One region of the Variovorax sp. J2P1-31 genome, then DNA from elsewhere that is predicted to be linked to it. Evidence: riboswitches for the same ligand, from Rfam matches in the RefSeq annotation. Region 1 holds a riboswitch; the other holds the start of a gene.
The links. A riboswitch is a leader RNA that binds a small molecule or an ion and turns the genes downstream of it on or off. The one in region 1 is predicted to bind manganese.
Positions count from the first base shown of each region.

Region 1 (7,274 bases):
GGCGTCGCTGGCCTCGCCGTAGCCCAGCAGGTAGAGCGCATCGGCGGGCGCGTCGGTGGCGGCACGTTCGACCAGCGCGAAGCCCGCGGCCTCGCCCAGGCTGATGCCGTCGCGCGCCGCGTCGAAAGGGCGGCAGGGTTGGGGCGACACCAGCTCCAGCGAATTGAAGCCGTAGAGCACGCTGCCGCACAGCGTGTCGACGCCGCCGACCACGGCCGCATCGACCAGCCCCAGGCGGATCAGCCGCTCGGCCGAGGCGAAGGCCTTGCCGCTCGAGGAGCAGGCGGTCGAGATGGTTTCCGACGGGCCTTCGAGCCCCAGCGCGGCCTGCACGAACATGGACAGCGAATGCGGCGTGTGGACCAGCGGGCGCTGCTGCGCGGCCGGGAAGCCACCGTCGGACGTCAGTTCGGTGTAGGCGGCTTCGGTCTCGCCGATGCTGGAGGTCGAGGTGCCGAGGATCACGGCCACGCGCGCCGGGCCGTACTTGGCGCGGGCCGCGGCCACCGCCTCGGCGAAGCCGTCGGCCTGCAGGCCCAGCCAGGCCAGGCGGTTGTTGCGGCAGTCCCAGGAAGCCAGGGACTCGGGCAGCGTCAGGGCTTCGAGGCCGTCGACCCGGCCGATCCAGGTCGGCAGGCGCTGGCCGCTGGCCGGCAGGTCGCCGAAGTCGTTGGGCCGCAGCCCGCTGCGCGAGTTTTCGAGGGCGTCGAGCAGCGGCGTCTTGCCGACGCCGACGGCCGACGTCGCGGTGTACGCGCTGATCTGGAGGGGAGGGATGCGGGACGGCACGGTGGTGGGCTGGGAAGTGGCGAAGCGTGAACGATGCCACAGACTAGCAGCGGCCGTGGCGCCGCCGCGTCGGCCAATGCCCCGTGCCCCCGGTCAACCGCCGTCGCCGGCCCGCTGCCAGCGCGCCGCCAGCGCCACCAGCACCAGCACCGGCAGGCCCAGCGCCGCGGTCGCGACGAAGAAGGCCGAATAGCCGTAGGCGTCGACGAAGACGCCCGAGTAGCCGGCCAGGAACTTGGGCAGCAGCAGCATCAGCGAACTGAACAGCGCGTACTGCGTGGCCGAGTAGCTGATGTTGGTCAGGCTCGACAGGTAGGCGATGAAGGCCGCCGAGGCAATGCCGCCCGCGAGGTTGTCGGCCGACACCACGAAGACCAGCAGCCCCAGGTCGTGGCCGCGCATCGCCAGCCAGGCGAACAGCAGGTTGCTGCCCGCGCTGAGCACCGCGCCCAGCATCAGCACGCGCATCACGCCGAAGCGCATCGACAGCACGCCGCCGACGAAGGCGCCCACCAGCGTCATCACCACGCCGTAGATCTTGCTGACCGTGGCGACCTCGTCCTTGGTGAAGCCCATGTCCACGTAGAAGGGGTTGGCCATGATGCCCATCACCACGTCGCTGATGCGGTAGATCGCGATCAGCGAGAGGATCAGCGCGGCCTGCCACTTGTAGCGCCGGATGAAGTCGGCGAAGGGCTCGATCAGCACGCTGTGCAGCCACTCGGCCGTGTTGCGCGCCGGCGGCAGCACGCGCCGCGCCGGCTCGGCCGACACCAGCACCGTCAGCATGCCCACGGCCATCGAGGCGGCCATGACGAAATAGGCGATGCGCCAGGCGCCGTTCTGGTAGCCGGTGGTGGCGGCCTCCGCCACCGACATTTCGGCCCAGGCCGCGATCCACAGCACGCCCGCGCCGGCCCAGATCATCGCCATGCGGTAGCCGGTCTGGTAGGCCGCGGCCAGCGCCGCCTGCTTGCGCGTCTCGGCCGATTCGATGCGGAAGGCGTCGAGCGCGATGTCCTGCGTGGCCGAGCCGAAGGCCACCAGCAGCGCGCACCACACCAGCGGCCGCAACCCGGCGCGCGGATCGGCCAGCGCCATGCCCACCAGCCCGGCGATCACCAGCGCCTGCGCCAGCAGCAGCCAGCTGCGGCGCCGGCCCATGAGCCGGGTGAAGAGCGGGATCGGCAGCCGGTCGACCAGCGGCGCCCAGGCCCACTTGAAGGCATAGACCAGCCCGACCCAGCTCAGGTAGCCGATGTCGGTGCGCGCCACCCCGGCCTCGCGCAGCCGGAAGCTCAGCGTGCCCAGCACCAGCAGCAGCGGCAGGCCGGCGGAGAAGCCCAGCGCCAGCATGCGCAGCGTCGCGGGTTCGAGGTAGACCCGCAGCGAGTCGCGCCAGGACAGCGGTGCCTCGGGGGGAGCGGTGGAGGAAGCTTCGGCAGCCGTGGGTGGGGACATTGAGGGGGCGATCGGAATGGCTGCTTATTATTCCCGCATGTGTTCACGCTGCGAGCTTCTTCTGGGTCCCTGGCACGGCCGTCGCGCCTTTCTGCGCCTCGCGGGGGCCGGTGCCGCCGTCTCGGCCGCGCCGGTGCTGGCGCAGGTCGACGTGGGCCAGTCCTCGATGGCGCGCAACCTGGTGCCCGCCGACACCGTCGAGCAGGCCGGCGTGCAGCAGTACGGCGAGCTGCTGGCCAAGGCCAAGGCCCAGGGCGCGCTGGCGCCCGACGGCCATCCGCAGCTGCAGCGCCTGCGCGCGATCGCCGCGCGGCTGATCCCCTTCGTCGGCAGCTGGAACCCGCGGGCCGCGCAATGGAAGTGGCAGGTCAACCTGATCGGCAGCAAGCAGATCAACGCCTTCTGCCTGCCCGGCGGCAAGATCGCCTTCTACACCGGCATCCTCGACCAGCTCAAGCTCGGCGACGACGAGGTCGCGATGGTCATGGGCCACGAGATGGCGCACGCGCTACGCGAGCACGCGCGTGCCCGCATGGCCAAGAGCGCGGGCACGGGCGCGGCGCTGTCGATCGCCTCGCAGCTGTTCGGCCTGGGCGAGGTGGGCAACATGGTGGCGAAGGCCGGCACGCAGCTGCTCACGCTCAAGTTCAGCCGGGGCGACGAGACCGACGCCGACCTGGTCGGCCTCGAGCTCGCGGCGCGCGCGGGCTACGACCCGCGGGCCTCGGTGTCGCTCTGGACCAAGATGGCCGCGGCCTCGAAGAACGAGGGCGGGCTGAACTTTCTCTCGACCCATCCCAGCGGCACCGACCGCATCCGCATCCTCGAAGCCAACGTGCCCAAGGTCGACGGCCTGTACCGCGCGGCGAAGCGCGGCTGAAGGCCGCCGGGCCGGGCTCAGCCCGCGGCCAGGTGCTCCCAGAGGATGGCGGTACCGATGCCGAACAGCACCACGCCGCCGATGATCTCGGCCCGCTTGCCGGCCACCGCGCCCAGCACCCGGCCCACCATCACGCCCAGCGTCACCATGAGGAAGGTGGTGAAGCCGATCGCCGCGGCCACCGGCAGGATGTCGACGTCGAGGAAGGCCAGGCCCACGCCGACCGCCATGGCGTCGATGCTGGTGGCGAAGCCGGTCACGGCCAGCAGCCAGAAGCCGTGGCGCTCGGGCTTGTCCGGCTGCTCGGTCTCCGGCGCGGCGAAGCCGGCCCACACCATGCGCAGGCCCAGCACGCCCAGCAGCACGAAGGCGATCCAGTGGTCCCAGGCCTTGACGTAGCTGGCGGCGCCCAGGCCCAGGGCCCAGCCGGCCAGGGGCGTGAGCGCCTCGATCACGCCGAAGATCGCGCCGGTGCGCAGCGCTTCGCGCCAACGGGGGTTCTGCAGGGCCGTGCCCTTGCCGACGGCGGCGGCGAAGGCGTCGGTGGACATCGCCAGCGACAGCAGCGAGATGGAGACGAAATTCATCGGGGGTCTTTTTCCGGCCGGGCGAACGCAACGGCGCGCCACCACTGCCCGACCTGTTGTCGTGCTGGCACGCCGATGGTCTCGCCAACCCGAAAGGTTGCCGGCGCCACAGCCCGCGAGGCGGGCCGAGTGTGTTGACGCAGGCGCTTCCACGAAAAAGGCGGAAGCCGGCTACTCCCCATAGGAGAGCGCCGAGCATAACCGCCGGCCGATGCCCCTGCGGGTGCACGGTCTGACCGGCGGCGCGCACGGCGTGAAACGGCGCTGTCACTTTCTGTTACGGCGATGCGAGAATGGGCCGCACAAGGACCGATGGCCACCCGTCGGCGAGCGGCGGCCCGTGTTGCCGCGACTCGAAAAAACGGAGACTTCATGCGCAAACTGCACCTGGCGGCCCTGCTGGCCCTGTCCCTCCTGAGCGCCTGCGGTGGCGGCGACAACGGTGCCGCACCGGCGCCGGCACCCGCGCCCGCGCCGGTCCCCGCGCCAGCCCCCGCACCTTCGCCGCAACCGGAGCCCGCGCCCAAGCCCGCCTTCGGGGCCCAGATCTCCTTCGGCGACAGCCTGTCCGATGTCGGCAGCTACGCGGTGGGCACGGTCAAGGCCCTGGGCGGCGGCAAGTTCACCATCAACGGCGACAACACCGCGATCGATCCGGCCCTGACCGGCCGCAACTGGACCGAGCTGACGGCCGCCCGCTTCAATCTGCCGGCACCCTGCGCGGCGCAGACCGGCCTCGACGGCGACGCGTCGCAGGGCTTCTCGGTGCCGGTGGTGGCCCATGCGGGCTGCTACGGCTACGCCCAGGGCGGCTCGCGCGTGAGCAACCCCATCGGACCGAGCCACAAGCTGACCGGCAGCGTGCTGGGCGGCCTGACCGTGCCCGTGCGCCAGCAGATCGCCAACCACCTGGCCGTGTCCGGCGGCCGGTTCAAGCCGGACGACATGGTCTTCGTGATGGCCGGCGGCAACGACGTGCTGTTCCAGCTGGCCGAACTCGATGCCGCGGCCACGTCGGCCGGGGACGCGGCCGGCCGGCAGGCCTACTTCGCCAGCCTGGTCGCCAAGCTGGCCGCCAACGCCACCGATCCGGGTGCGGCGGCCGCGGCCATCACGCAGGCCATCCAGGGCGCGAGCGCCGCGCCGGGCGCCACGCTCGCCACCATCACGCAGGCGGCCATCGGTGCCGCGGCCGACCAGCCGGGCAATGCGACGGTGGGTTCGCCCGCCGTCTACGGGCCGATGGTGGCGCAGGCCAATGCCGACGCGACGGCCGCCGGCCAGGCCGCGGGCGCCGACTACGTCACGACCCACGGCCCCGAACTCGTGTCCGCGCTGGCCGCGGCCGGTGCCGAACTGGCCACGCTGGTGAAGACCCAGATCCTGGCCAACGGCGCGCAGTTCGTGACCGTCAACAACCTGCCGGACGTCGCCTCGACGCCGGCCGGGCGCGCCGAGTCGCCGCAGGTCCAGGCCCTGATCGCGGCCATGGGCCAGGCCTTCAACGCCCAGTTGAGCGCCGCCCTGGGCGGCGAGGCCCGGGTGCTGCTGGTGGACGTCTACGCCCTGAACCAGGATTCGGTCGCCCACCCCGTCGCCTACGGCCTCAGCAACGTGACCGACACGGCCTGCGACATGTCGCAGGGCAGGAACGCGCTGGGCAGCTCGCTGGTCTGCAATGCCTCGAACCTGAACGCGGGCGACGTCAGCCACTACGCCTATGCCGACGAGGTGCACCCCACGCCCTACTACTACGCGCTGCTCGCCAGGCATGTGCTGGAGAAGATGGCGGCGCGCGGCTGGCTCTGAGGCGCCGCGCCCGGCGGGCCGGCCGCCGGGCATCCGTGCTGAAATCCCCGGCATGACCCTGCGCCTGCATGCCCGTGCCCTGTCGTACTTCGATGCGATCCGGCGCGCCGGCTCCATCCGCGAGGCGGCGCGCCGGCTGCACATCGCGTCCTCGGCGGTCAACCGCCAGCTGCTCGAGCTCGAGGACCAGATCGGCTCGCCCCTGTTCGACCGGCTGCCCGAGGGGCTCAAGCTCACCGCCGCGGGCGAGGTGGTGGCCCGCCACGTGATCATGGTGCTGCAGGACGCGCGCCGGGTCGACAGCGAGATCGACGCGCTGCGCGGCATCCGCAAGGGCGAGGTCACGCTGTGGGCGGTGGAGGGCCTGCATGCCGCCTTCCTGCCCGGCGTGCTGGCCGCGATGATGGAGCGCTACCCGGGCGTGCGCGTGATCACCCGGCCCAGCGGCTCCGGCGCGATGGCCGCCGCTGTGGCCCAGGGCGAGGCCGACGCGGCCATCGGCTTCTCGCTCCCGCGCCGGGCCGAGCTCACGCAGATGGCCGTGGGGCGTTTCGCCATCGGCGCGGTGATGACGCCGGAGCACCCGCTGGCCGCACGGCGCACGGTCGGCCTGAACGACTGCGCGCGCCATCCGATGCTGCTGCCCAGCGCCGACCTCTCGGTGCGCTGGCTGCTGCACCCCTGGCTGGAGCGGCAGACGCGCGCGCTGCAGATCCCGCTGGAATCCGGCTCGATCGAGCTGATGCGCAACCTGGCCCGCGGCGGCGTGGGCATCGCGTTCCAGACCCGGCTGGGCCTGGAGGCCGAACTGGCGGCGGGCACGCTGGTCTTCGTGCCCCTGCGGTCGCCCGGTGCGCTGGTGTGCGAACTGGGCGTCTACGTGCGCGCGGGGCGCGCCATGCCGCCGGCGCTGGACGCGCTGATCCGGCTGATGGCCGAGGCCATCGAGCGCGCCGAGGCGCGCGAGACAGGCTGAGGGCAGCACGCCGAGGCGGCGGCCCGCGCCCCTGCTCTGATTTTTCGAGCGGGTAGCTGCTAATTCTGCGCTTGGCGGCAGCGCGGTCCGGTCCCTACAGTGCGGTCGAAACGCTCCTTCTTCGATCTCCAGGAACCCCGCCCATGAAACGCCGTCTCCTGCTCCAGGCCAGCACCGCTGCCGCCCTGGGCGCCGCCCGCATCGCACGCGCCAGCGCCACCCGCTTCAAGTTCAACCTCGGCTGGCGCTTCGAGGCCTCGGCCGCCGGCTTCCTGCTGGCGCAGAACCGCGGCTACTACCGCGATGCGGGCCTGGACGTGAGCATCGACACCGGCAACGGCTCGGCCGCCGCCATCAGCCTGGTGGCCAGCGGTGCCTACGACGCCGCCTCGGCCGACCTGGCTTCCATGATCGAGTTCGGCGTGCGCAACCCCGGCGGCGGCCTCAAGGCGGTCGCCATCCAGTACGACCTCAACCCCAACGCCGTGATCGCGCGCAAGGGCGGGCCCATCCGCGGCCCCGCCGACTTCGCCGGCAAGACCATCCTGGGCCAGCCCTTCAACGCCTCGCGCAAGCTCTTCCCGGTCTTCGCCAAGGCGCAGGGTTTCGATGCCTCGGGCGTGCGCTGGGAGAACGTCGAACCGGGCACCGGCGACATGCGCTTCGCCAAGGGCGACTTCGATGCCGCCGCCTATTTCTATTTCACCGGCCTGCTGAACCTCAAGGCGCGCGGCGTGGACCTGTCGACGCTGGACGTCTACCGCTTCAGCGA
Region 1 is NZ_JASZYA010000004.1:598,089-605,362, forward strand. It holds gene QTI20_RS28290 (beta-ketoacyl-[acyl-carrier-protein] synthase family protein) at 1-789, opposite strand, end outside; gene QTI20_RS28295 (AmpG family muropeptide MFS transporter) at 883-2,250, opposite strand; gene QTI20_RS28300 (M48 family metallopeptidase) at 2,288-3,130, shown strand; gene mntP (manganese efflux pump MntP) at 3,148-3,717, opposite strand; yybP-ykoY riboswitch at 3,728-3,902, opposite strand; gene QTI20_RS28310 (SGNH/GDSL hydrolase family protein) at 4,090-5,526, shown strand; gene QTI20_RS28315 (LysR family transcriptional regulator) at 5,579-6,502, shown strand; gene QTI20_RS28320 (ABC transporter substrate-binding protein) at 6,646-7,274, shown strand, end outside.

Region 2 (7,274 bases), 230 kb from region 1:
GTGGACGCGCAGAACGTGCTGGTCGGTGCGCTGAGCATCAACGACCTGATGCGCGCCAAGGTCATCTGATGACGACGGCCCGCTTCACGCCCGAGACCCTGCTGGCCGCACAGGACGTGCGCATCGCCTTCTTCGACATCGACGGCGTGCTGACCGACGGCGGCGTCTTCTTCAGCGAGGACGGCGAGACGCTCAAGCGCTTCAGCATCCTCGACGGCTACGGCCTCAAGCTGCTGCGCAAGGCCGGCATCGAGCCTGCGGTGATCACCGGGCGCGACTCCAAGCCGCTGCGCGTGCGGCTCGAGGCGCTGGGCATCGTGCATGTGCGCTACGGTACCGAGGACAAGCTGCCCGCGGCCGAAGCCATGCTGGCGCAGCTCGGCTTCTCCTGGGCGCAGGCCGCCGCCATCGGCGACGATTGGCCCGACCTGCCGGTGCTCGGCCGCGTCGGCTTCGCGGCCGCGCCGCCCAATGCGCACGTCGAGGTGCGCGCCCGGGTCCACCATGTGACCACGGCGCGCGGCGGCGAAGGCGCGGCACGCGAATTCTGCGACCTGCTGCTGACCGCCGGCGGCCACTACCGCCGCCTGCTCGACGCCGTCCTGGGACCGGCCGCATGAAGGCCCCGCGGCTGCTGCTGCGCGACGCCATCGACCGCGTCACGATCTACCTTCCCGTCATCCTCACCGCCCTGCTCGCGCTCGGCACCTACTGGCTGGTGCGCAACGCGCCCAAGCTGATGGAGCCCACCGTCAAGGAGGCGCCCACGCACGATCCGGACTACTTCATGCGCGGCTTCGTGGTGAAGAACTTCCTGCCCAGCGGCGACCTGCGCAGCGAGCTGTTCGGCAAGGAGGGGCGGCACTATCCGGACAACGACACGATGGAGGTCGACCAGGTGCGCATGCGCGCGATCTCGCCCGAAGGACTGGTCACCCAGGCCACCGCCAACCGCGGCCTGTCCAACGGCGACGGCTCGGAGATCCAGCTGTTCGGCAACGCGGTCGTGGTGCGCGAGGCCGCCACCGGCAGCAGCGGGCGCGCCGTGCCGCGCCTCGAGTTCCGCGGCGAATTCCTGCATGCCTACCTCGACACCGAGCGCGTCACCTCCAACCAGCCCGTCACCCTGATCCGCGGCACCGACCGCTTCACGGCCGACACGCTGGATTACGACAACCTGAGCGGTGTCGCCAACCTGCAGGGGCGGGTGCGCGGCCAGCTCATGCCCTCGCCCGCCGCGATGCGGCCGGCGCGCTGAGAGGCGGCATGGCCGGCGCGCCGCTCGTCTTCATCACCGGCGCCTCGAGCGGCATCGGCCAGGCGCTGGCCGCCCGCTTCCACGACGCCGGCTACCGGCTGGCGCTGGTGGCGCGCCGCACCGCCGAGATCGAGGCCTGGGTCGCGGCACGCGGCATCGCCGCCGATCGCTGCGAGATCTACGGGGCCGACGTGGCCCAGGTCGACGCGATCGCCGCCGTCGGCGCGCGCTGCATCGAACGCCAGGGCCTGCCCGACGTGGTGATCGCCAATGCGGGCATCAGCGTGGGCATGGACACCGCCGACCGCGCCGACCTCGACGTGCTGGCGCAGACCTTCGCCGTCAACAACATCGGCCTGGCCGCCACCTTCCACCCTTTCGTCGCGGCGATGGCCGCGCGCGGCAGCGGCCGGCTGGTCGGCATCGGCAGCGTGGCGGCGATCCGCGGCCTGCCCGGCCATGGCGCCTACTGCGCCAGCAAGGCCGGTGTGGTCGCGTACTGCGAAAGCCTGCGTGGCGAGATGCGTGCGAGCGGGGTCAAGGTGGTGACGGTCTGCCCGGGCTACATCGACACGCCCCTGACCCAGGGCAACCGCTACGGCATGCCCTTCCTGATGCAGGCCGAGGATTTCGCCGACCGGGCCTTCCGCACCATCGAGGCGGGGCACAGCTATCGCGTCATTCCCTGGCAGATGGGCGTGGTCGCCAAGCTCATGCGGCTGCTGCCGAACGCGCTGTTCGACCGCGCGGTGCAGGGCCGGGGCCGCAAACGGCGGCGCGGCGAGTAGTCGCTCCCGTCCCTCTCCGCCGGGTGCGACCGGCCATGAAAAAAGCTCCCGAAGGAGCTTTTTTTTTGGGGGGGGTGAACGCGTGGGTTCAGTAGCCGCCGTTGCCGCCACCACCGTAGCCGCCACCGCCGCCGCCGTAACCGCCGCCGCCACCACCGCTGCGGCCGCCGCCGCCGCGCGGGCCTGCGCCGTAGGGGCTGCGGAAGCCGCCGTCGCCACCACCGCCACCACCGCCACCGCTGCGACCACCACCGCCGCCGCCGTAGCCGCCGCCACCGCCGCTGCGGCCACCGCCGCCACCACCGTAGCCGCCACCACCGCCGCCGCCGTATCCACCGCCGCCGCCGCCGTAACCGCCGCCACCACCACCGTAGCCGCCGCCACCGCTACGGGGCGGGCGCGCTTCCATCGGGCGTGCTTCGTTGACCACGACGCTGCGGCCGCCCAGGGGCTGGCCGTTCATGCCGTTGATGGCGGCTTGCGCCTCGGCATCGCTGCCCATCTCGACGAAGCCGAAGCCCTTCGAGCGGCCGGTGTCGCGTTCCATCATGACCTTGGCGCTGGTGACCGCGCCGAACTGGCCGAAGGCCTGCTCGAGATCGCCATCGCGGACGGAATATGGCAGGTTGCCGACGTACAGTTTGTTGCCCATTGAGGGACTCCTATAAACACATCAATGAAAGCGATGGAGTCCCGAAAGCACCAGCCCGGAGAGCATTCCGAGCCGCGCGAAACTGTCCGATCACCCAGTTGCCCCCCGGGGAAATTTAAAGGGAGGCTCGTGCATTATGGGTGAAATATCGAAGTTGAAAACAGGATTTGCGCCTGAACGCAAGCCCCGCGCAAATTTAGAGAAAGCAAGTGCTTGCTCACAAATGGGGTTCGGCGGACGTTTACAATTTCCGGGTCATTGGGGAGTAGCCGCCTTCCATCGCGAGAAGGGTTTGCGTCAACAGACTTGTCCTGCCCCACACGGGACATGGCGCAAACGGTAGGAACTTGGCGAGACCTTTGACCATGCAGCTTCGGAATTTGGCCGAAGGCGCTGCATGGTCAATTGCGTCCTTCGGCCCAAGGAACCCACGTTCATCATGGAAGCTTTTCTCGTCGCCACCGGCATCGTTGCCCTGGCGGAAATGGGCGACAAGACCCAACTCCTGGCCCTGGTCCTCGCGGCGCGTTTCCGCAAGCCCTGGCCCATCGTGCTGGGCATCTTCACCGCCACCATCGTCAACCACGCGCTCGCGGGCGCGGTCGGCGCCTTCGTCACGCAATGGCTCGGCCCGACCACGCTGCGCTGGCTGCTGGGCGCCTCCTTCATCGCGATGGCGGCCTGGATGCTGATCCCCGACAAGCTCGACGAGGAGGATACCGGCGTGCGTTCGCACTTCGGCGTGTTCGGCACCACGGTCGTGGCCTTCTTCCTGGCCGAGATGGGCGACAAGACCCAGATCGCCACCGTGATGCTCGCGGCGCGCTTCGTCCACGACTACGTCGGCGTGGTGGCCGGCACCACGCTGGGCATGATGCTGGCCAACGCGCCCGTGGTCTTCCTGGGCGAACGCATCATGCGGCGCGTGCCCATCAAGCTGGTCCACGGCCTCTCGGCCGCGATCTTCCTGGTGCTGGGCATCGTCATGATCGTGGGTTGGTGAAACCTGTCCCGGGGCTATACTTCCAGAGCGCCGATTTGCTACAGCTTGCGGGCGCTTAACAAATTCAGCTAAAGACCGTGGCCGAACCCGGCTCGTTTTTTGGCGAGGCCGGGTTTTTCTTTGTCCATGTCTTCCACCCTCGAAGCCGTTTCCCAGTCGATGTCCTTCCCGGGGCCGCTGCCCCTGCGCAGCGGTGCGTCGCTCGCCGACTACATGCTGGCCTACGAGACCTACGGCACGCTCAACGCCGAGCGCAGCAACGCAGTGCTGGTGTGCCATGCGCTCAACGCTTCGCACCACCTGGCGGGCGTCTACGCCGGCCAGCCCAAGTCGGAGGGCTGGTGGGACAACATGATCGGCCCGGGCAAGCCGCTCGACACCGACCGCTTCTTCGTCATCGGCGTCAACAACCTGGGCTCCTGCTTCGGCTCGACCGGCCCGATGCACACCGACCCCGCCACCGGCCGCGTCTACGGCGCCGACTTCCCGGTGGTCACGGTCGAGGACTGGGTCGACGCCCAGGCCGGGCTGCTCGACGCGCTGGGCATCCGGACGCTGGCCGCCGTGATGGGCGGCAGCCTGGGCGGCATGCAGGCGCTGTCGTGGACGCTGCAGTACCCCGACCGGGTGCGCAACGCGGTGGTGGTGGCGAGCGCGCCCAACCTCACGGCCGAGAACATCGCCTTCAACGAGGTGGCGCGGCGCGCGATCGTGACCGACCCCGACTTCCACGGCGGCCACTTCTACGAACACGGCGTGATCCCCAAGCGCGGCCTGCGCATCGCCCGCATGATCGGCCACATCACCTACCTCAGCGACGACGTGATGAACGCCAAGTTCGGCCGCGAACTCCGCAGCGCGGTCGAGGGCGAACTCGCCGGCACCGCCTACCGCTACTCGACGCAGGAGGTCGAGTTCCAGATCGAGAGCTACCTGCGCTACCAGGGCGACAAGTTCAGCGAGTACTTCGACGCCAACACCTACCTGCTGATCACGCGCGCGCTCGACTACTTCGACCCGGCGCGCGAATACGGCGGCGACCTGACGCGGGCCTTCGCGCGGGCCAGCGCCAAGTTCCTGCTGGTCAGCTTCACCACCGACTGGCGCTTCTCGCCCCAGCGCAGCCGCGAGCTGGTCAAGGCGCTGCTCGACAACCGCCGCAGCGTGAGCTACGCCGAGATCGACGCGCCGCACGGGCACGATGCCTTCCTGCTCGACGACGTGCGCTACATGGGCGTGGTGCGCTCCTATTTCGAGCGTGTAGCCGCCGAACTCGCCGGAGCCGCAGCATGAGCGATCTCGACACCCAACGCCTGATCGCCCGCCTGGTGCCCGAAGGCGCGCGCGTGCTCGACCTCGGCTGCGGCGACGGCGCCCTGCTCGACCTGCTGCAGCGCGAGCGCGGCTGCACCGGCTACGGCGTGGAGATCGCCGACGGCAACGTGCTGCAGTGCATCCGCCGCGGCGTCGACGTGATCCAGCTCAACCTCGACGAAGGCCTGGCGATGTTCGACGACGCCACCTTCGACGTGGTGCTGCAGATCGACACGCTGCAGCACCTGCGCAATGCCGAGGTGATGTTGCGCGAGACCGCCCGCGTGGGCCGCATCGGCATCGTGGCCTTCCCCAACTTCGCGCACTGGCCCAACCGCCTGAGCATCGCGCGCGGCCGCATGCCGGTGACGCGCCGGCTGCCCTACCAGTGGTACGACACGCCCAACATCCGGGTCGGCACCTTCAAGGACTTCGAGGTGCTGGCGCAGAAGAACCGGCTGCGCGTGCTCGATGCCTTCGGCCTGCAGCAGGACCGCGAGGTGCGCTGGCTGCCCAACGCGCGCGCCAGCACCGCCGTCTTCAAGTTCGAGCGCGCCTGAGGCCGTGGCGCAGACGCTGGCCGGCGCGGTGCACAGCGAGCTCTCGATCAAGAAGAGCCGCTTCATCGGCTGCGTGCAGCCGGTGGCCGACCGCGAGGCCGCGCTGCAGGTCGTGGCCGCGCTGCGCGCGCAGCATCCCGGCGCGGCCCATGTCTGCTGGGCGCTGATGGCCGGCGGCCAGTCGGCCGCCAACGACGACGGCGAACCCGGCGGCACCGCCGGCCGCCCCATGCTCGAGGTGCTGCGCCACCAGGAACTCGAAGGCGTGCTCGCCACCGTGGTGCGCTACTTCGGCGGCGTGAAGCTGGGCGCGGGCGGGCTGGTGCGGGCCTACACCGATGCCGTGGCGCAGGCCCTGCTGGGCGCGGCCAAGCTGCCGTTGCAACGCCTGCGCGCCTGCTGCTGTGCCGTGCCCTATGCGCTGGAAGGCGCGCTGCGGCGCGAACTGGCCGCGGCCGGCGCCACGCTGGGGGCGGTCGCGCACGGCACGCTGGTCGCGCTGCAGTTCAGCGTGGTCGAGTCCGAGGCCGACGCGCTGGTGCGGCGCATCGACGATCTCACCCAAGGTCGTGCCGACTGGCGCGGGCCCTGAGGCGCCTCAACCCAAGGCGCTGCCGCAGCGGCGGCAGAAACGCGCATCGGCCGCATGGCCCTCGGCGCCGCAGCCGGCGCAGGGCGGCATGCCGCCGAGCAGGCCGCGGCCCGTGAAACCCTCGGGCGTCGCGTCGCGCCCGTGCCGCACCATCTCCGCCGACACGATGCCCGTGGGCACCGCCAGCACGCCCCAGCCCAGCAGCATCATCAGCGAGGCGATCGCGCGGCCGATGTCGGTCTTGGGCACCAGGTCGCCGAAGCCGACCGTGGTCATGGTCGAGATGGCCCAGTAGATCGCCACCGGGATGCTGGTGAAGCCGTGCTGCGGCCCTTCGACCACGTACATCAGCGTGCCCAGCACCAGCACCACCATGAAGACGAAGCCGACGAAGACCATGATCTTGCGCCGGCTGGCCGCCAGCGCCGTCACCAGCGCGCGGTACTCGGCCGCATAGCGCGACATCTTGAAGATGCGGAACACGCGCAGCAGCCGCAGGATGCGCACGTCGATCAGCACCGACAGCCCCGGCACCAGGATCGCGAGGTAGGTGGGCAGCAGCGCCAGCAGGTCGATCACGCCGTAGAAGCTGCGCGCATAGCGCAGCGGCCGTCCCAGGCAGGCGAGCCGCGCGATGTACTCGAGCGTGAAGACGATGGTGAAGATCCATTCGAAGACGCCGAACACCTCGCCCCAGCGCGCGCGGATCGGCTGCACGCTGTCGAGCATCACCACCAGCACGCTGAACAGGATCACCGCGATCAGCAGCAGGTCGAAGGCGCGGCCGGCACGGGTCTCCGATTCGAAGATCACCGAGTAGAGGCGCAGGCGCCAGCCGTGCGTGGGTTTGCCGAAGCGCAGCTCGTCGCCGGGGGGAAGGTGCGTTGTGCTGCCGCTGGGCAAGGGCTTTGGGGGCATGGCTTGGTGTTCGGTGGAATCGCAGGCATTGTGGCGGCTGTGCCTGTGGCCGGATGCAGGCGCGCCACTCAATTCAAAAGTTCACAAGTGAATGGCTGGGAATGGATTGGTTACCAATCTTTCTCAAAGAAGTGCCACCAGCGTCCACATGCTTCTTACGATAGACCGTTTCCCAGAGGAGTAAGTCTT
Region 2 is NZ_JASZYA010000004.1:366,157-373,430, reverse strand. It holds gene QTI20_RS27265 (KpsF/GutQ family sugar-phosphate isomerase) at 1-69, shown strand, start outside; gene QTI20_RS27260 (KdsC family phosphatase) at 69-620, shown strand; gene lptC (LPS export ABC transporter periplasmic protein LptC) at 617-1,258, shown strand; gene QTI20_RS27250 (SDR family oxidoreductase) at 1,267-2,046, shown strand; gene rbp (RNA-binding regulator) at 2,135-2,698, opposite strand; yybP-ykoY riboswitch at 2,947-3,127, shown strand; gene QTI20_RS27240 (TMEM165/GDT1 family protein) at 3,138-3,701, shown strand; gene metX (homoserine O-succinyltransferase MetX) at 3,828-4,994, shown strand; gene metW (methionine biosynthesis protein MetW) at 4,991-5,575, shown strand; gene QTI20_RS27225 (IMPACT family protein) at 5,580-6,167, shown strand; gene QTI20_RS27220 (ion transporter) at 6,174-7,085, opposite strand; gene QTI20_RS27215 (bactofilin family protein) at 7,273-7,274, shown strand, end outside.
Region 2: it holds a riboswitch for manganese, as region 1 does, so the genes downstream of both, QTI20_RS27240 (TMEM165/GDT1 family protein) here and mntP (manganese efflux pump MntP) in region 1, are expected to answer to the same signal.